DNA from 4 places in the Lysinibacillus sp. CNPSo 3705 genome. Region 4 is predicted to be linked to each of the others. Evidence: riboswitches for the same ligand, from Rfam matches in the RefSeq annotation. Region 4 holds a riboswitch; each other region holds the start of a gene.
The links. A riboswitch is a leader RNA that binds a small molecule or an ion and turns the genes downstream of it on or off. The one in region 4 is predicted to bind thiamine pyrophosphate.
Positions count from the first base shown of each region.

Region 1: another riboswitch for thiamine pyrophosphate. It lies ahead of tenI (thiazole tautomerase TenI); the one in region 4 lies ahead of thiT (energy-coupled thiamine transporter ThiT).
Region 2: another riboswitch for thiamine pyrophosphate. It lies ahead of thiC (phosphomethylpyrimidine synthase ThiC); the one in region 4 lies ahead of thiT (energy-coupled thiamine transporter ThiT).
Region 3: another riboswitch for thiamine pyrophosphate. It lies ahead of PVA17_RS02720 (ABC transporter substrate-binding protein); the one in region 4 lies ahead of thiT (energy-coupled thiamine transporter ThiT).

Region 1 covers NZ_JAQZSD010000014.1:54,425-59,492, forward strand. Annotated here, with positions in the region: gene PVA17_RS08360 (thiazole biosynthesis adenylyltransferase ThiF) at 1-836, opposite strand, end outside; gene PVA17_RS08365 (thiazole synthase) at 833-1,600, opposite strand; gene thiS (sulfur carrier protein ThiS) at 1,603-1,800, opposite strand; gene thiO (glycine oxidase ThiO) at 1,818-2,948, opposite strand; gene tenI (thiazole tautomerase TenI) at 2,952-3,578, opposite strand; TPP riboswitch at 3,668-3,775, opposite strand; gene PVA17_RS08385 (TetR/AcrR family transcriptional regulator) at 4,590-5,068, shown strand, end outside.
Region 2 covers NZ_JAQZSD010000021.1:41,407-46,474, reverse strand. Annotated here, with positions in the region: gene thiC (phosphomethylpyrimidine synthase ThiC) at 141-1,919, opposite strand; TPP riboswitch at 2,051-2,165, opposite strand; gene PVA17_RS11240 (AEC family transporter) at 2,512-3,441, opposite strand; gene PVA17_RS11235 (S-layer protein) at 3,834-5,068, shown strand, end outside.
Region 3 covers NZ_JAQZSD010000004.1:83,045-88,112, reverse strand. Annotated here, with positions in the region: gene PVA17_RS02735 (ABC transporter ATP-binding protein) at 1-583, opposite strand, end outside; gene PVA17_RS02730 (ABC transporter permease) at 561-1,331, opposite strand; gene PVA17_RS02725 (thiamine-binding protein) at 1,331-1,621, opposite strand; gene PVA17_RS02720 (ABC transporter substrate-binding protein) at 1,623-2,618, opposite strand; TPP riboswitch at 2,770-2,879, opposite strand; gene parC (DNA topoisomerase IV subunit A) at 3,200-5,068, opposite strand, start outside.
Region 4 covers NZ_JAQZSD010000017.1:27,094-32,161, forward strand. Annotated here, with positions in the region: gene PVA17_RS09580 (AAA family ATPase) at 1-1,921, shown strand, start outside; gene PVA17_RS09585 (magnetosome magnetite crystal formation protein family) at 2,136-2,471, opposite strand; TPP riboswitch at 2,594-2,702, shown strand; gene thiT (energy-coupled thiamine transporter ThiT) at 2,829-3,389, shown strand; gene PVA17_RS09595 (hypothetical protein) at 3,808-4,002, shown strand; gene PVA17_RS09600 (hypothetical protein) at 4,269-4,631, shown strand; gene PVA17_RS09605 (hypothetical protein) at 4,773-5,024, opposite strand.

The DNA.
Region 1 (5,068 bases), on a different contig from region 4:
TGTTCTTTTTTTGCGGAAGGCCGGATTTGAACAGAATCCCTTCCGCATAGTACAGCTGTTGTTGTTTGATTTTCAAATGATAGGTAGGGATATGTCCGATTGTTCCCACATGATAGGCAATCATCTTTTTTCATCTTATCCACTTTTATCGCACTATATTGGTTTTTCCAAAGATCAAAAGATAGTAACTTATTTCGCAATGCTGCTGTATCATCCACTAATATTTTTAAAGCTTCACTTATCTGATGGGCAGTAACCATTTGCGCGGCAGGACCGATGATTCCCGCGGTATCGCACGTTAAACCTCCGATAGGAACTGTTTCCAATAAACATGAAAAACAAGGGTTTTTTTCAGGAATGATCGTATATGTAATACCATAGCTCCCCACACAAGCGCCATAGATCCAGGGTACTGAGTATTTTTGCGAGACATCATTCATCATCATTCTTGTTTCAAAGTTATCGGTCGCATCAATCATGAGATCGACCTGTTTTGCCCATTCTTCCAGCTCAAACACTGACGCATCTGCTACTATTGCTTCGATCGTTACAGTTGAATTGATGGCCTCCAGGCGTTTTTTTGCTGCGATCGCTTTAGGCATTCTGTTTTTTGCATCATCTTCAGCGTATAGCTGTTGACGCTGCAGGTTTGACCATTCCACATAATCTCGGTCCACAATCGTCAGTTTACCTATTCCCGCGCGGACTAGTGCTTCTGCATTTGTTGTTCCCAGCGCTCCAGCTCCAACAATCAATGCATGTTTAGCTGAAATTTTTTGCTGTCCGGATTCCCCGATTGGTGCAAATAATTCCTGTCGTGAATAGCGATCATTCATCCAATACTCATCCCTTCCAAAGGACTGCTCGCTGTAGCATAGCGTTTCTTCGGAATTCTACCAGCTTCAAAGCCAAGGCGTCCGGCTTCAATAGCAAGTTTCATAGCTTTTGCCATCTTGACAGGGTCTTTTGCTGCAGATACAGCTGTGTTTAATAAAATTCCATCAGCACCCAGTTCCATTGCCATTGCTGCATCAGCAGGAGAGCCGATACCAGCATCGACAATAACTGGCACCGTTGCTTGTTCAATGATAAAACTTAAGTTAAGCGGGTTAATGATTCCCCGTCCGGAACCGATCGGTGAGGCTCCTGGCATTATGGCATGGCAGCCTAATTCCTGCAGCTTTCGGGCTAAAACAACATCATCTGATGTGTATGGAAGCACAATAAACCCTTCCTTTATTAATTCTTCTGTTGCTTTTAACGTTTCAACAGGGTCAGGAAGCAATGTTTTGTCACATCCAATAACCTCTACTTTAATCATATCGCAAAGGCCGGATGCTTTCGCAAGCTTTGCAATGCGGACGGCATCGACTGCGTTTTCGGCTCCTGCTGTATTTGGCAATAAAGTATATTTTTTACTATCAATCTTTTCTAAAAAATTTGGCTGGTTCGCTTCAAAGATATTCATTCTCCGAACAGCAAATGTCAGGACTTCTGACTCCGATTCAGCAACAGCTTGCTTTTGGATATCAAAATTAGGGTATTTTCCTGTTCCAAGCAGCAAATGGGATTGAAATGAATAAGGACCTATTTTTAACATAATTATCCGCCTCCAACAAAATGTACAATTTCAATACGGTCTCGGTCAGAGAGCAGGGTTTCCTGATGATCAACTTTGTTCAGGATCTCTCCATTTACCTCAATTACAACTACTTTATCTAGCAATTTGTAATATTCAAGCAGGTCCGAAACGTACACAATTTCCTCTGACAACTTCAAATTTTCTCCATTTAGTATCACTTCCAAGATTTGTCCTCCTAACTAACTGATATTTGAGATCGATCAATGCGAAACGCAGAAAGAAACTGTTCATCTTCCACTTGACCTGTAAGCAACTGGGCTGTGAGTTTGCCAGTAAGTGGGCTTAATAGAATTCCGTTTCGATAGTGTCCGGCAGCTACAAATAGCCCCTTAATAGTAGGATGCTCGCCAATATAGGGAATCCCATCAGCTGTCTGCGGCCTAATTCCTGCCCACACCCGTTCCCACGGGGCATCTTTCAGCTGGGGAATCAGCTTTACGGCTTGTTCAATCAAGGTAGCAATTCCTCCAGCTGTTACTTGTTTATTAAACGTATTTTCCACGACTGTGGCCCCAATGTAAATTTCGCCATTTCGCTTAGGAACAAAATAACAGCGTTTATCTGAAAAAATTGACCTGTGAACGATCGGCTTATTCGGCTTTACAGAAAAACATTCTCCTTTCACAGGATAAACGGTCAAGTTGATTCCCGTATTTTTCATTAAATCGGCAGCCCAGGCGCCGGTAGCGACAACGACCTGTTCACAATAGAAGGCTCCCGCTGGTGTGTTTACTCCTTTGACAACGCCGTTTTCATAAATAAAAGAAAGGACCTCTGTATTTTCGCGGATTTCTGTACCAAAATGCTCTGCAGCTTTTGCGAAGGCAAGTGATAATTTTGCAGGCTGCACATGGCCGTCATTTGGAAGGAACATCGCACCGGCAACAGTTGGTGCTAATGCAGGTTCCATTTCTCTTACTAGTGTTGCATCGAGCCATTGGATGCCGGAATCCCAGTTCTGCTGGAACAATACCTGACTTTTTAACGCTGTAGCTAATTCTTCCGTTTCTGCAATTTTTAACATGCCTTTATTCACAAATTCGATATCGATCCCCGTATATGTCAGTAATTCATTAGTGATGGAGGGGAACATCGCCTGGCTTTTTAATGCCAATTGGAAAAATGGACCGTCGTGTTCCATTTCCGCCTGTGCTGCCAGCATACCTGCTGCTGCACTGGAGGCTTCGTTGGCCAAAGTTCCTTTTTCAAGAATGACGACTTTTTTTCCTAGTTTAGAAAGTTGATAGGCAATGGAAGAGCCATTAATTCCTCCACCGATAATGGCAACATCAAATGTATTTTTCACTCATCACATCTCCATTTTAACTTCTTTTTGATAGACTTTTATTGCAGATAGAGGATCATCGGAGTTTAAAACGCCTGACATCACAGCAATACCGTCGGCCCCGCTGTTTATTACCTGTTTAGTATTTTCAGGAGCAATACCGCCGATTGCAATAACAGGAATATCTAGTGAACCAGTAAGTTTTTTTAATTCCTCTAAACCCCTTGGTTTCAATCCTGGCTTTGATTGGGTAGAAAAAATATGACCATATATCACATAGTCGGCTCCCAAGCGTTGAACCTTTTTTCCTTCTTCGACCGAGTGAATGGAACAGCCAACCGTCAATTGAGGAAAGTTGGCTTTAATCATAGATGCATTTAAACTATGATAGGCTAGTTGGACTCCTTCCGCACCTGTAATAACGGCAACATCCACCCGGTCATTAATGATTATTTTGGATAACGGAACGCCAACTCGGGAAAGCAGGTTGACAGCTTCATATAATTCTTTTGCCGTCATTTGTTTTTCACGCAAATGGATAGCGTCGGCATATGGATGGATGTCTGCTAAAATTTCACTTAGTTGTTCCATTGGCATTTTTCCATTAGAAATGAGATGAATCGCTTTTGATAATAGAGTAATGGGGGTCACCTCTTTAAGACTTACCCGCCTTCCAAATGTAGGATGCAAAAAAGCCACTTTCTTTTTGGTAAAGAAAGTGGCTGGAGATGAAAAGGACAGATTTCCGTATACCACTTCCCTACGCTGGTATTAACCAGGTCAGGTTCATAGAGTCCCGAAGTCACACTTCAATCTCAGCCTTTACAAAGGCACCCCTAGCGGATAAGTTATTTATTTTATTTAATTTATTTCCAATATTAGCACTATTCATGAAGATGTCAATCATTATGAATAGATTACTAGGGGTTCCATTTATTTGGCTGGGGGAAAAATGAATTTACAGAACGGGAGAATCAAGATGAGACGTCAATTCAGCAATTACTAAATTGCTATGAAGGTGATTTTTTAGCGGAGTAAGAATATTCATGGGCTATTCAAATAAGACTCCGCTTAAAGCAAAGAGTATTGTGCGCTTGAAGAGTATGTTGTAAGTATAAACTTTGTTAATTCGCTTTTGAAATATAATTGCTTACAAAAGTTGCTAGAGCTAGATGAATTCAATGAACAGTATATGTTTCTACTGTTAGAATTTTTAATTGAGCAAAATAAAAAACAGGATTGTTTAAAATGCTTTGAAACTATACAGGCAAAATTAGCTGAAGGTTTATCTGTTCCCAAAGATATAACGAATACTTGGTAACTATATAGATTTCTAGCAGTCTCAAATATTAATATTTAAAGATAAGGCTTAAATGATATCGGATAATCTTTAGTTTTCTTATACATTTCGATTATACAAGCTGCTAATTGTTGAATACCAAGTTCTATTTTCTTTTCTTCTACTTGTGAAATACTTAGTCGGATTGCTTTCTTAAATGCTGACTCATCACATTCTTATATAGTAGAATGTGAATTTTTTAAGACATTATCCATGTTATAAAAGGTTGAAACTATACACTAGTGTCGGTATAATCTAAAATATAAACGACAACGATGTATAGTTTTTTATGTGCGTTTTGTCACTCATTAAGGAGGTGGCTTATGGCTCCAAAAGTTAGTGAAGAATATAAAAAAGAACGAGAGAAAGAACTGATAGAAGCGGCTAAGAAGGTGTTTATCGAGAAAGGTTTTGTTCGCACAACTATGCAAGATATTATGGACGAAGCTGGAATATCCAGAGGTGCATTGTATAGCTATTTCGATAATATTAATCATGTCTTTATCGAAGTTTTAAAATATGATGACCAGAAAGACATTCAATATTTTGTGCCATCTGATGAAGGCCTACTTTGGCCACAAATAAAAAACTGGATTGAAGAACAGCAAATTTATATTGAGGCAATTGACCAAACATTGCTCTTTGCAAAGGCGGAATTCTTTTTATCATATAAATACGTAAATAATAAAGATAATTTCCCTTACATTTCTGAACGCTATAATCGAACTACTGAAGCAATAGAAGAAGTATTGAAAGAAGGAATGCGAAAAGGAGAATTTAGACCTCAACAATCTACTGATTC
Region 2 (5,068 bases), on a different contig from region 4:
GACAACTTCACATGGAGCTTTTTTGTATTAATAATAGAACGAGAACTCATCACTATAATGTGTGTTAATCGCTTTTCTGGGGGTGTCCGATGAAACGAATAAGGCTTGTGCCTAATTTTGACACAAGCCGACTTTACTAATTATTGATAAATTTGACTGCCAGCCTGTTTAAATTCCTCTGCCTTCTCCTTCATACCTTTGTGGATTGCTTCAGTCGTATTTAAGTCATTCTCTTTTGCATAATTACGAATATCCTGTGAGATTCTCATACTACAAAACTTAGGTCCACACATTGAACAAAAGTGCGCAGTCTTTGCCCCTTCTGCAGGCAATGTTTCATCATGGTATTCAACTGCACGCTCTGGATCTAACGAAAGATTGAATTGATCGCGCCAGCGGAATTCAAATCGTGCCTTAGATAGCGCATCGTCACGCTGCTGTGCTCCCGGATGCCCTTTCGCTAAATCGGCAGCATGTGCAGCAATTTTATACGTAATAACCCCTACACGAACATCGTCACGATTTGGTAGGCCGAGATGCTCTTTTGGCGTCACATAACAGAGCATTGCCGTACCATACCACCCTATCATTGCAGCACCAATAGCCGATGTAATATGGTCGTAACCAGGGGCAATATCTGTTGTCAGCGGCCCTAAAGTATAGAAAGGAGCTTCCTTACAAACCTCTAACTGTTTATCCATATTTTCTTTAATAAGATGCATTGGTACATGCCCTGGTCCTTCTACCATCACCTGTACATCATGCTCCCAGGCAATTTGCGTTAATTCCCCTAGCGTTTCTAGCTCCGCAAATTGAGCCTCATCATTTGCATCTGCAATAGAACCAGGACGTAAACCATCACCTAAAGAGAAGGCAACATCATAGGTTTTCATAATTTCGCAGATTTCTTCAAAATGAGTATATAAGAAGCTCTCTTGATGGTGATATAAACACCACTGCGCCATAATCGAGCCTCCTCGAGACACTATGCCTGTTACACGATTAGCCGTTAATGGTACATAGCGTAGCAATACCCCTGCATGAATCGTGAAGTAATCAACACCTTGCTCAGCCTGTTCGATTAACGTGTCACGATACACCTCCCACGTTAAATCCTCTGCCACTCCATTTACTTTTTCTAGCGCTTGGTAAATCGGCACCGTTCCCACTGGCACCGCGGCGTTACGAATAATCCATTCACGTGTCGTATGGATATGCTTACCAGTAGATAAATCCATAATGTTATCAGCACCCCAGCGTGTAGCCCACGTCATTTTTTCTACCTCTTCTGCAATAGAGGATGACACCGCTGAATTTCCAATATTGGCGTTTATTTTTACGTGGAAGTTACGTCCAATAATCATCGGCTCTGCCTCAGGGTGATTAATATTAGATGGCAAAATAGCACGTCCCGCCGCGATCTCTGAGCGCACAAATTCTGGGTCCATATTTTCGCGTATCGCTACAAATTCCATTTCTGGAGTAATAATTCCCTTTCGTGCATAGTGAAGCTGCGTTACATTTTTACCTTTCTTCGCACGCAAAGGCTTTCTAGATAAATTCGGAAAAACATTTTCATTCATTCGTGGATCATCAGCTTTGCGGAATCCATTATCTTCTGGCTTGATAGTACGCCCTTCGTATTCTTCAACGTCACCTCGTTCTTTGATCCATGCACTACGTAAAGCTGGTAATCCTTTCGTAATATCCACCTTATACGCAGGATCCGTGTACGGGCCGCTCGTATCATAAACACGTACTGGTGCATTTTCCTCCTCCCCAAAGCTTCCTGTCGTTGGACTTAGAGCAATTTCACGCATTGGCACTAAAATATCTGGTCGAGAACCTTCTACGTAAACTTTTTTACTTCCTTCAAAACTAGACATAATTGTAATATTCTTGTCGCTAACTGTTGTCATAACTACTTCGCTCCCTTTTATATTTTTACAAGGACCGAATCTAGCTCACCCCAATAAAGACAAAAGCCGAATCCAAAAAATTTTGGATCCGGCTAAGAATGTAAAGGTATAGTTATTGCAAATACATTGAGTGCAATAATGGTTAACTTTCCCACGCTGGTATGAGCCAGATCAGGTCCAAAGGGTCAAGAAACCTCTATGCGTTTCCCTCTCAGCCTGACTCATCAGACTCCCCTAGTTAATGCTATTAAGTTTGATGCTAGTGTAGCAGATATTGTTAAGAGATGGAAGCTTCATTTGTTTTTTTTGCTTATCATCATAACGTGTGGTTGATTTCCGTTCCGGCTGGACGCTTTTTTGCTGCCGCTTCGCTTTCGCACAGAGCAAAGCTTCCTGGGGGCGTCCGATGAGCCGCTTCGCTTCGCTGCAGGGTCTCATCTGTGACGCTAATCCCCAAGGAGTCGCCCAGCCTCCACTCCAATCAACTTATATCTTGTTTTAACAAATATAAATCACTAGCTTTTAATTCAGAAAAAAAGCTCCTAACTCCTGAAAAGCTTTCCACCCTATCTTTTTATATGGCACCCAACTGTTAGGTAAACAACAGTTCCGCTACATAAATCACGATTGTCACTGTAATACAGCTCACAATCGTTGAAAATAAAACTGTTTGTGCAGCAGTTGCCGATTCTACGTCATATTCTAATGCAAGACTAGAACTATTTCGCGATGTCGGGAACGAACTAGCTATAAAAAGTGACTGTGCCACGACACCATCAAGACCAAGCGCAAAAATAATTAGCAATGCCACGGCTGGCCCTATGACTAGTCGTGTAAAACAGCTAATGAATACTATTTTATTGAACATGGATTTGATTTCAAGTTGCGATAGTTGAGCCCCTAAAGTTATTAATGCTACAGCGATAAAGCTATCCGCCACATGGTCTATCGGAATTCTTACAAACTGCGGAATAGTAATAGTAAAATAGTTCATTGCAACACCAATAATAAGTGCATGAATAATGGGCATTTTGAGGAAGTCTTTCACAATAGACATGCCCGATTTTGTTGAAGAAATTAAATTGTACAAGCCGTAAGTATAGGTCGTCATATTTTGAAATATAACGAGAATGACCTGAATCGCCACGCCAATCGGCTGAGTCACAAAAATCATTTGTGCAACTGGAATTCCATAGTTTCCCGAATTAATGAGGACAACACTATTTTTAAACACCGCAGCCTCTGTTTTTACTAAGCCTAGTCCCTTTGCAAGAAAATGACTAAGCACCATTTGGCTTCCGATAAAGAGTAGAATAAATAACGCAACTTCCCCAAGCACAGACAGCTCTATACTCGTTTCATATATATTCACAAAAACTGCTGCTGGCATGAAGCAATATGTAATAAGTTGAGATAACGCCTTTAAATTAAAGCGAAATTTCTTTTGTAAAACTGCACCAAGTACTAGAAGCACTAAAATTGGAGCCACAATTTTAAAAAAAATCATACCGAGATACATCATAGCTTGTCCCCCTTCCCTCTCCCATAGTAGTGCTGTTTTTATGCTTGGTCAATGTACTTTAAAGCTAACTCACCACTCATATCAAGGCATTTTTCCTAAATACACTAATCTAATACAGTGGCTTTAACAAGATGGTAAAAGTTATCTTTTAGAACATTATAGCCCTTGAAATGAGCATGATTTCCGCACCCAACTACCCGATTTCGTACAAAAAACCTGGCACTTCACTTTCAATTTTCTGAAATAATTAAGGATTCTTAAAAACGAACGATAAAGAAAAAGGGACTACATTTCATTTACGTGTAATAAATAGTAAAATATACCCTTTATGTACTAAAACAGAGAAATATATGATATATTATCCATTAAATACAATGATCGGAGTGACTAAAATGAAGAATAAAGTATTAACGACTTTTATGGCAACTGCTATTACAGCAACCCTAGTATCGCCAATGCCCACTGCAGATGCCGCTTCAAATAATTCACCTTTAAACCACTCAATTCAAATGAATGGGCAGGTAGCTGCAGCCAAAACAAAGGGGCAAACAGTTACTATTAGCAACGTCACTAAAGAGAAAGTTCTTACATCCAATGGCCAATTTAAAATTAGCCAGTCGCTGAAGCCCCTCTTTAACACATCGAATAAAACTGCATTGATGAATGCCGAAGCAACAATAGTAGTGAAAAACGGCGAAATTACGAGCGTTACAGAACTAACATTAACGAAAGCTGGCACTGACAAAAAAGCGGTATATTTTGATGGTGGTGACGCACAGATTGAAGGAAGTCTAACTGTAAATGCGGATTATGTAAAAGTTCAAAATGTAACGATTAAAGATAAGCTCATTGTAACGAATCGTGTGAAGAAGGCCATTACAATTGATGATGTTACTATCGGGGATACAATTATTTTTAAACCTTTATTAACTAGAAATATTAATTGGTTAAATGTCACTTTAAAAGATATTAAATCTCCAAACATTAACTTGGAGCGTACGAAAGTACATGTGACTTCTGACAAAGCTATTTCAAAAATCGATGTAGTTGGTAAAGTTACAGCATTTGAAGTTACGGCCAATGTTGATAAGCTTACAATCGATGTTGAAAAAGATTTTAGCCTTTACGGGGAAGGCAAAATAGGGCAAGTGATTGTCAAACACGGGGAAAAGGTGGCATTAGACTCAGGGCATCTTATTAACAAGGTGCAGGTGGATGATAAAAAAGCCTCTGTAAAATTACCTGTGGCGAATAAAACTGAACTAAGTAATTTAGTAGCTATACCCCCATACGTTACCGTATCTGTTAATGGAAACGACGTTTTAACAACTGAGAAATGGACAACGCAGGCTGAGCGTACAGCATTTGAATATGCCGTAAGTAGCGCAAGAGCAGTAGCTAATAATTCCAACGCCTCTCAGGAACAAATAAACAACGCTATTACACAATACCGGATTTCATTAACTGTTTATCAAGCTGCGCAAAAGAACGGAACAAAATATGTTTACGGCGATAAGTCTTCATTACAATCGATGATTAATTCTATTCAGTATGTAACGGTTTCTTGGAATAATGGTAATGATGTAGCTTCTTATACGCCTTGGACGACGCAAAGTGAAAAGGATGC
Region 3 (5,068 bases), on a different contig from region 4:
GATCCGCTAAAAAGAGAGCTTCCTCGATACTGTGTGTTACGAACAATATCGATTTTCGATCTTTCTCCCAAATCGATAAAAGCCAAGCCTGCATTTCAAGCCTTGTAAACTCATCAAGTGCAGAAAACGGCTCATCTAAGCATAAAATGGGCTTATTACTGACAATTGCGCGAATAAAAGATACCCGCTGTTGCATACCACCCGACAGCTCATTAGGATATGCATTTTCAAACGCCGTAAGCCCTACTTTGTCTAACCATTCCTTGGCTACGTTCATATTTGGTTTTCCATGAAGCTCCTCGACCATCGTGACGTTTTCTACTATCGTACGCCATGGTAGTAAGCATGGCTGCTGAGGCATATAGCCGATCGTTCCTCTTTTTTGTTGGATATCTGTACCGTTTAATAAAATAGCTCCCTTATCAATAGAAGAGACACCACCAATTAATTGAAAGAGTGTGCTTTTACCACTGCCTGACGGTCCGATAATCGCCACAAATTCCCCGTCCTTGACCTCAAATGATAAATCGCGAATAACAGGAAGAGCATTAAAGGATTTATCAATGTTTTGAATGCTTAGCATGAATTCCTCTCCCCTTCACAACAAGTTTTTCTAATAACCGAATCGCACTAAATAATAATAAACTTAACAAAATGATGGCAAAAATCGCTACAAACACGCGATCCGTTCGAAATGAAGATTGGGCTAATGTCATATAGACGCCAATCCCCATTTTCGCACCTAGCCATTCTGCAATGACAGCTCCCATCACACTATACGTCGCTGCAATCTTAATGCCTGAAAAAATCGACGGGTACGCATATGGCCATTCAAGCTTCCAAAAGGTTTGTGATTTCGTTGCCCCAATCATTTCAAAATAATGCTTCAGCTCAGGTGAGGTTTGACGGAAGCCATCCATTGCGGAAATAACAATGGGGAAAAAGCACACAAGACAAATAATAATGAGCTTTGGCAATAAACCAAAGCCAAACCAAATGATTAAGAGCGGTGCTAGAACGAGCACTGGGACATTTTGTGACATAATAAGAATAGGATAAAATAGCTCCCGCACAAACGTAAAACGATGTAATAGCACAGCAACCGTTAGCCCACACACTATTCCAATGGCAAGGCCTAGTAGTGCTAATTGAACAGTCGCTATAGCATGTGGCACAAACGTCTTATACGATTGAAAGCCTTCTTTCAAAATGGCACTTGGTGTGGGTAATAGCCAATGTGGCACGTCTGCAAAACGGACAATAAGTTCCCATATGAATAAGAGGAAGGCGATAAAAATTATCGTCCTTCCTTGTTTGAAAGCCCGCCTCATTACTTGTATTTCTCCGTAAGTGTATTCATTGTAATACCAGATGGCTGATATAAAATTTTCACTTGCGTAATGACATTAATAGCGCCAAGCTCAATCATCTTGTCATTCATTTTTTCAATAATTTGTAGTAAAGTCGTTAGCTCACCTTCCATGGTCGTTTCTAATGGATGAACTTCATATTTCACCCCTGATGCGTCGATAACCGCAATCGCTGCATCGACAAACGGGATCACATCTTCATATTTTTTAGTTTTCGGGATAATTTGTACACTTATTAATGAGTTTGCCATATTACTTTGTCTCCTTTTTCGGTAAAAAGTCGTTTGTAAATGCTTGTTTTGCGTTAAATTCGCCCTCTAAAACTTTATTGTCCGCCATCCATTTCGCGTAATTTTCCCAGACAGCTAGCTTTTGCTCGCCCCATTGTGCTGCGTCGCCTTGATACTTATCTGCTAGCCATTCCTGACTTTTATGCACAAGGTTTTTATCTAAATCAGGTACCGCTTCTAGTAAAATAACAGCTGCTTCAGTTGGATGATTGATTGCATATTCATAGCCTTTTGCTGCAGCAGCGACAAATGCTTTTACCGTCTCAGGATCATCCTTAATCATTTTTTCATTTGTAGCAAGTACAGGTGTGTAGTAATCTAACTGATCACTATAATCAGTTAAATATAGCATGTTTAGTTTTTCGCCACGCAGCTCTGCTTCAATACCTGTCCATGCATAATAAATCCACGCAAAATCAATATCTTTTTTCATCATTGTGAAGAAATCTATATCGCCTGCATTGACAATATCTAATTTATTAATATCTGCATTTTTTGTTTGCATTAGTGATTGCAGTACAGCCTTTTCAAGTGGTGCCCCCCAGCCACCGTATGTTTTACCTTCAAAATCCTTTGGTGACGTAATGCCTTTTGATGCAATGGATGCGAAGCCAGAAGTATTATGTTGAATAATCGCCGCGATCGATACTAAAGGTACATCTTGTACACGTGCCTGTGTAATCCCTTCCTGATAACTTACGCCAAACTGAGCCTTGCCAGACGCCACAAGCTGATCTGCTCCCGCTTCGCCGGGTAATATTATATCTACATCTAAACCCTGTTCCTTAAAGAAGCCAAGTTTTTCCGCTACATATAAACCGGTATGATTTGTGTTCGGTGTCCAATCTAGAACAACCGATACTTTTGTTAATCCTTTAGCATCCTTTTTAACCTCTTTTTCGCTACAGCCCACTAATGTGAAAAGTGCAGCCATTAGGACCAATAACCATTTTTTCATGCTTAATCCTCCAAGTAAGTAGTGTGAAATGTTCATGAATGAATGTTTTTACCAGAAGAAAGCGTTCACGGTCTGTGTATACAACAAAAATCTGAAAACAAAAAACGCCTAGGATTCCTCCCAGACGTTTTACTATCAATATCAAAAATTTTCTTTTTGAATAGATGTTCCCTACGCTGGTACGAGCCAAATCAGGTTCAAAGGGTCAGTGTCTATCGGACACAATCTCAGCTGGCAACACCAGCCCCCCTACATTCTTTCCATATGAACTTTTCGTGATTATTATACCCATATCTATCCGGAAATGACAAGGATCTATTTGCGTAAAAGCACTGCTCATATAATTTTAAAGCTCTATCTCTTCAATTCCGTCCTTTTCTTTGTAAAAATCACCTAAATGATGAAAAATAGCAAAAAAAAGATCTAGCATTCTAAACGACGCAATTAATTGAGCATCGACCAACCCTAATTTCAACCGACTTTATCATTATATAAAGCGCATCATACAATCCGAGCTCAATAGTTTCAATTAGGTAAAAAAAGCCCAGCTCTCACAAGGAACTGGGCTAGAAAACTAAAACTTATTTCTCTTCTTTTTTGATCGTGAAGACATGTGAAATGGCACCGTCAGTAGCAATGTCTACTTTAAAGGAACCGTTGGAGTGGCGATCTGCACGAGTTAATGCTTGTACATCAAGAATCTCTTGCACACCCTTTTCCGTCTCGATTGTTAGTTGTTCCTCATCTGTAACCTTTACTACAGCCACGATACGATGTGGGTTCGCTTTTAATTCTGTTAACACTTTTAAGCCGCGTTTTGCACGACTCGTCATCTCTACCTCAGCAACATTCATTTTTTTCACCGCACCGCGATGTGTCACAATTGCAACATATGCCGTGGCATTTGGCGGTAAAACATTGATGCCAACTAATGCTTCGCCGTCTTTCAGCGTAATCCCTTTCACACCGCCTGTTTTAACACCCGTTACTGGCAATTCCTCTATTGGGAAACGAATAGCATAGGCAGTATCTGTCGTTAACATTAATTCTGCTTCGTCTGTCACGATGTCTGCAAAAATCATTTCATCGCCAGACTTAACATTCATCGTTTTGATCGGCTTTGAATAACGTGTAACAGCATAATCAGCTAAAGGTGAGCGTTTAATTTGTCCATCTTTCGTAGCTGTTAAAATATACGTATTTGCTTGTTCGAATGTTTCAAAACCGTATACAGCAATAATAGATTCATCTTCCCCTGTCGGTACAATACTTGAAATATGCTGACCAAGATCTTTCCAGCGAATATCAGGTAGTTCATGGACAGGTTGATAAATATAATTGCCTCGATTTGTGAATAACAGTAGATGATGCTGTGTATTTAAATTTGCTTCATATAATAAATAATCGGAATCCTTCATCGCAAAATCCTGACCATTCGAAGCTGCATGTGAACGTGTAGATGTACGCTTAATATAGCCATCCTTTGTGACCGTCACTACAACCTCTTCACTTGGGACAAGGACATCTAACGTAATTTTGATTTCTTCAATTTCTTGTTCGATTTTTGAACGACGAGGCTCTGCAAAGCGTTTTTTAATGTCAAGTAGTTCCTGTTTAATAACACGTACAAGCTTTGCTTCACTATTAAGAATACCTTCAAGCTTAGCAATCAATTTATTTAATTCTTCCTGTTCAGCTCGTAATTCGGTAATATCTGTATTTGTTAAACGGTATAATTGCAGGCTAACGATTGCCTCTGATTGCACTTCGGTAAAGTCAAACTTCTCCTGTAAATTCGTTTTCGCATCTCGTTTATCATTAGAAGAACGAATGGTTGCAATGACTTCATCTAAAATGGACAGTGCCTTGATCAAGCCATCAACAATATGCGAACGATCTTTTGCCTTTTGCAAATCATAAATGGAGCGGTTCGTCACGACTTCCTTTTGATGGGCAATATAAGAATCCAGTAACAATGGTAATGTCATCATTGTCGGACGACGATTATGAATAGCAATCATATTAAAATTATAAGCTACTTGTAAATCGGTTGTTTTGAACAAATAGTTTAAAATTCCTTGTCCAGGAACATCTTTTTTCAGTTCAATGACAACACGTAGGCCTGTACGATCCGATTCATCACGAATTTCCGCAATTCCTTCAAGTCGTTTATCGACACGTTGCTCATCGATTTTCTTCACAAGATTTGCTTTATTTACATCGTACGGTAATTCCGTAATAACAATTTGCTCTTTGCCGCCTTTAATTGGCTCAACGACTGCTTGCGCACGCACAATGATTTTACCGCGTCCTGTTTCGTATGCTTTTTTAATGCCATCGACACCTTGAATGATCCCACCTGTTGGGAAATCAGGCCCTTTAATAACGGTCATTAAATCATCGACAGTCGTATTTGGGTTATCTAAACGCATAAGAACACCGTCTAGCAC
Region 4 (5,068 bases):
GGCATTATTACCGACGTTCGAGACGTATGAGAATAATCTGCAGCAACTGCAAATAGCTGAACAATATGTTGCAACAGCCAAGCTAGCAGTAGACGATAATAGTAAAATTGTAGAAACAGAACAAATGCAAGTTCAGCAGTTAACAAAAACAATTGAACAATATGAAAAACAACTGGAGCCGTATGAAAGTTATTTAGAACAGCTACCTAAGTTAAAAGAGCATGTATCATTACTAGCGCAAGTTGAAAAATACACAAGAGCTGTTGCAACGGCGGAGCAGGATGTAGCCACTGCTAATGACCATTATCAAGAAAGTAAGCAGGCTCTTCAAAAACTGGAACAACAATGGATTGCGAGTCAAGCAAGTATTTTAGCACAGCAACTTAAGGACGGAGAGCCTTGTCCAGTGTGTGGTAGTACAACACATCTTGAAACACATCGTGAGCGATTAGAGATGATTGAATTAGCAGAGGTGGAGGCTTTACGAGGAAAGGCTAGTACTGATGAGCGCAAGTTTTTAGAGAAAGAAGCTTTATTGAATTCTACAAAGCATCTTCTACAAGAGGCGCTAGAACAGTTAGAGACGAATGCGATTAATCAATCGAATCAAGCACAAATTGTAGCTTCGTTGCAAAACGTAGAGCAACAAATAACAATCTTAAAAGTAGTGAGCCATCAATTATCTGATGTACGTATGCAACAAAAGGATCATCGTGCGCGAATGGAGCAGCTACAAGAAAAGCAAATAAAACTTGAGCAATATTTAGTTGAGAAGACAAAGGAATTGACGAAACAACAAGCAATTGTGGAAGAGCAGCAAAAGCATATTCCGGAAAATCTTACGACGCTACAAGCATTGCAACAGGCCATCGCTCATATAGGATCACAAAAGCTTGCATTACAAACTGCGTGGAATAGTAGTCAGCAAAGTTTGCAATCTGCCAAGGAAGCCGCACATAATGCTAGAATGACTGCAGAAATAGCGAAACAGGCTTTTGAGGAATTAAAGCTGAAAATGGATGAAAAGCGCGAGCAATTTTCAGTGAGTATGAAGGAAGCAGGCTTTGAAAGCTATGATGAATTTGCTGCTGGGAAGCGTAGCACGTTGCAAATAGAAGCATTACGGAAATCTTGCCATGAATATGCACTACAAATCCACACATTACAGGTGCAAATTACTGAGGGAGAGAAGCATCTTAAAGGGCAAGAGAAGCAAGATTTAACGACCATGGAAGAAAAGTTAGAGATGCTTCGTGTCACATATGAGGAAGCTTTTAAAGTATTGCAACAAATGGAAGGATTTGCGAAGGCGTGTGCAAACTTTATCAAAAAGGTTGAGGAGACCGAACAGGAGATTCATTTACTTGAGAAAGAAGCGGGGCGAGTAAAGGAGCTCTATGCAATGTTAAATGGACAGAATGTGAAAAAGCTGTCTTTTGAGCGTTATATTCAAATCAATTATTTAGATAAAATTACAGAGGCGGCAAATGTTCGACTTTATCATTTATCCAACGGTCAATTTGAGCTACGACGTTCAGATCGTTTAGAAAAGCATGCCAAGCAAAGTGGGCTAGGACTCGATGTGTATGATGCTTATACAGATCAATTACGAGATGTCAAAACATTATCAGGGGGAGAAAAGTTTAATGCGTCTTTAAGTCTTGCCCTTGGGATGGCAGATGTCATTCAAAGCTTTCAAGGTAATATCCGTATTGAAACGATGTTTATTGATGAGGGCTTCGGTTCTCTCGATGAAGAAGCATTAAATAAGGCGATTGATACGCTTATTGATTTACAAGATTCCGGACGTATGATTGGCGTCATTTCTCACGTTGCGGAGTTAAAAGCTACAATGCCTGCTGTGTTGCATGTTGAAAAAGCAATGAACGGTCATAGTCAAACATATTTTGAAGTAAAATAACAAAGAGGCGTATCTCCGTTTGTTGGAAATACGCCTTGTTGTTATTTTTTTTTAGTTACGTTAGGATTTGTTCCTTTTTTTGCAGCGATTACTTTTTTGACAATGGGGATGACGATAGGTGCTAATTTTACAGCGGTTTTAACAACTTTAGATACTTTCACAAAATAACAGCTCCTTAAGTACTATGTGTTCAAGGAGAAGTTAAGATGAAACCTTATCGGACCACCCGAACAGCTTGAATAATATTCCAAATAACGACTCCTAATGAAACGAGAATATAAATTGCGAATGAAACAAACCAAATGATAAGAAAATTATTACTATCTGAATTTAGATCAAAATTGGTGTTGAATGATAAAGTTGAGAAAATAAAGACTGCAAAGAGAATTATACCGAATGCGACTGGGATTAAATGTGATATTAGTGCTCGAATAGAGTGCCTCTTTACGTCGCTATCTTTTGTCACAAAGTAAACAACTAATGGCACAATAAAGGGTGCAAATAAAATACTGAGATAACTAAAGGCAGATAATATTTTTTGGTTCTCCATAGTAGTACCTCCTTTTTTAATATTTACGCATGAAAAACGATAAAGTTTCAAAAAAAATGTGGAAGAGGTTGTAATCATAACAGTGTTTGCGTACAATGAGGTTGTTCAATTAAATTAAGATGTACGACCACAAGGGGAGCTGATGATGTCAGCTGAGACTGGGCACGTAATGCCTTGACTCTTCGAACCTGTAAGTTAACACTTGCGTAGGGATTGTGGATAGAAACCGACACTTTTACGATGTGAGGCTCTGTCCTGGCATCGTTTTTTATCTTTTGATGCCGGATAGGGACATATTTGCCAACTGATTTCTATTCCTGCTCTTGTATCCTACATCGGAACAAAGGAGAGAATATTATGGACAATAAAAAATTGTTAATGCTTGTGGAGATTGCGATATTCGCAGCGATTGGCCTTGTGCTCGATCAGGTTTCCTTTAAAGTATGGGCACAAGGTGGCTCTGTTAGTCTAGTGATGGTACCAATAATTTTAATAGCATTCCGCTGGGGCCTTATTCCAGGCATGACAACTGGTTTACTCATTGGTGTAATGCAAACAATGTTTGGTGCTACAATTGTGCATTGGCTACAAGGAACACTTGATTATGGTGTTGCCTTTACAGTAGTGGGCTTAGCGGCCGTTGTACGTCGACCGGTGCTTGAGGCTGCAAAAAATTTAAACAAAAAGAAAATGGCGCTTTATATTATTGTAGGAACTGTATTAGCAGGTTTTTTACGCTATGCAGCACATACCATTGGTGGCGCTGTATTTTTCGCAGAGTATGCAGGCGATCAAAATGCGTGGATTTATTCAATCATCTATAATGGAACATATATGCTACCAGCAACGATTTTAACAGCAATTGCCGGTGTTCTGCTATTTACGGCAGCACCTCAATTAATGCAGCGAAAATCATAACTATTATGCCCTTCACATGAGTGAAGGGTTTTTGTTTTGGCTGTTTTCGAAAAGATTGTTGCTATTCAACGAACGGAGCAGTTTACTTCCAATGTGTGCTATACATTTAAAGTAATAGTATGACTCGTCATGCTTGAAAAAATGCCGTATTCAGGAGGGGCTAATGGGGAAGGTATTCTACAAAAGAACTAAAGAGATAATTGTAGATGGTACTGTTTCCCACTGCTCCACTAACTACACTCACAGGTTCGTTAAAGGCTCGTTTAACTCAGCTTAGGTACTTGTTACTCAGTTCTAGTAGCTGTCAATTTCATTTTTTGCACATTTACCATTCCTCTACCAACCCAAACTCTGCTATGTTACAATTTCGATATAGAAAAAATTTAAAGTTAGTGAAAAAAATGGGAGGATTTGAGTTTTGAATAGTTATTATACAGAAGATATGAACGGTTTTAATTCAGGAGATATTTTATTTAGTGCTTTCTCGATTTTCGGGTTATTATTTTCTCTTATTCCATTTATTATTTTCCTTTGGTTTGCTATCAGTACAACTAAGCAATTAAAAAGGCAATCTTTATTATTGGAAGAAATCAATGAAAAATTAAAACGTTAACAAGGACTATAATCTCCTTTTAACAATCAAACCAATAGCCACCACGCTTAAATCTTAGGGACTTGTGCGTAATACTACTGCAAGTCCTTTTGTTATGCTTTCTCTATCACTCCTATAGGTATACACATGGCTCTGTAGCACCAATCAAACAAAAAGATGTGCTACCGCAATCTCATTATAACTTGCTTTATAAGCTCACACATTCATCTATCACCAATATGTTGTAAAATAAAGTGAGATACTGAAGACTTAGGAGATGTGTTAATTTGGCTTATATTCACGAGTTTGGAATAGTTGAATGTATTGAAAAAAATAAAGAGTATGCTAGTTATGAACCTGAAAAATATCATTGCATAGGTGTAGATGGGGACCTTTTTGATGAACTTATGTCTAAGGATTTTGGTGAAAAAATGAATCATCTGGAAACATTCGCACATAACACAAATAGACCTTATAAAAGCCTCGCCTATTTTGGAATAACATTGATACCGCCGAGTTCTCATAAACAATTTTTAAATATGGTTAGTGAAGTAAACGATGAGTACAAATCAGAGGAACTTGAAGAATTGATGAGAAAAATAGCTGAAGCAATAAAAGGAGATAGTTGGTTGATTCATTATGGTGTTTAATTTTGTCAATACATATATGTAAGATTAGAGGTGATTGTTCGATTAGAGCAATCGCTTCTTTTGCTAACGGAGCAGTTTAGTTGAAGAGTGTTGTTTAACTTGTTGTTCAACAATCGGGCAATATTATTGAATAACATTCTTTTATGAAAGTTCCCAAAAATTTATAACGAAGTCAGATACCATTTCCTGTGTAGAAACAAGGGGAGTCTTGATTTCATCTACAATGTACGAAAGCAGTTCAGTCCAAGAGTGTTTTTCAACAGAATTTTTATTTATCTGCTGCATGAACTTCCGCAATTCACGCATTTTTTGCGGATCCACACTTTCCTCCAAATAATTTTCTACATACTGGTTAACAAATGTAGCTTCATACAAACATTCCTCTAAAATCAAAGCGCAAGCTCTCGCTTTGCTATAATGCATAGGCCAATGTAACG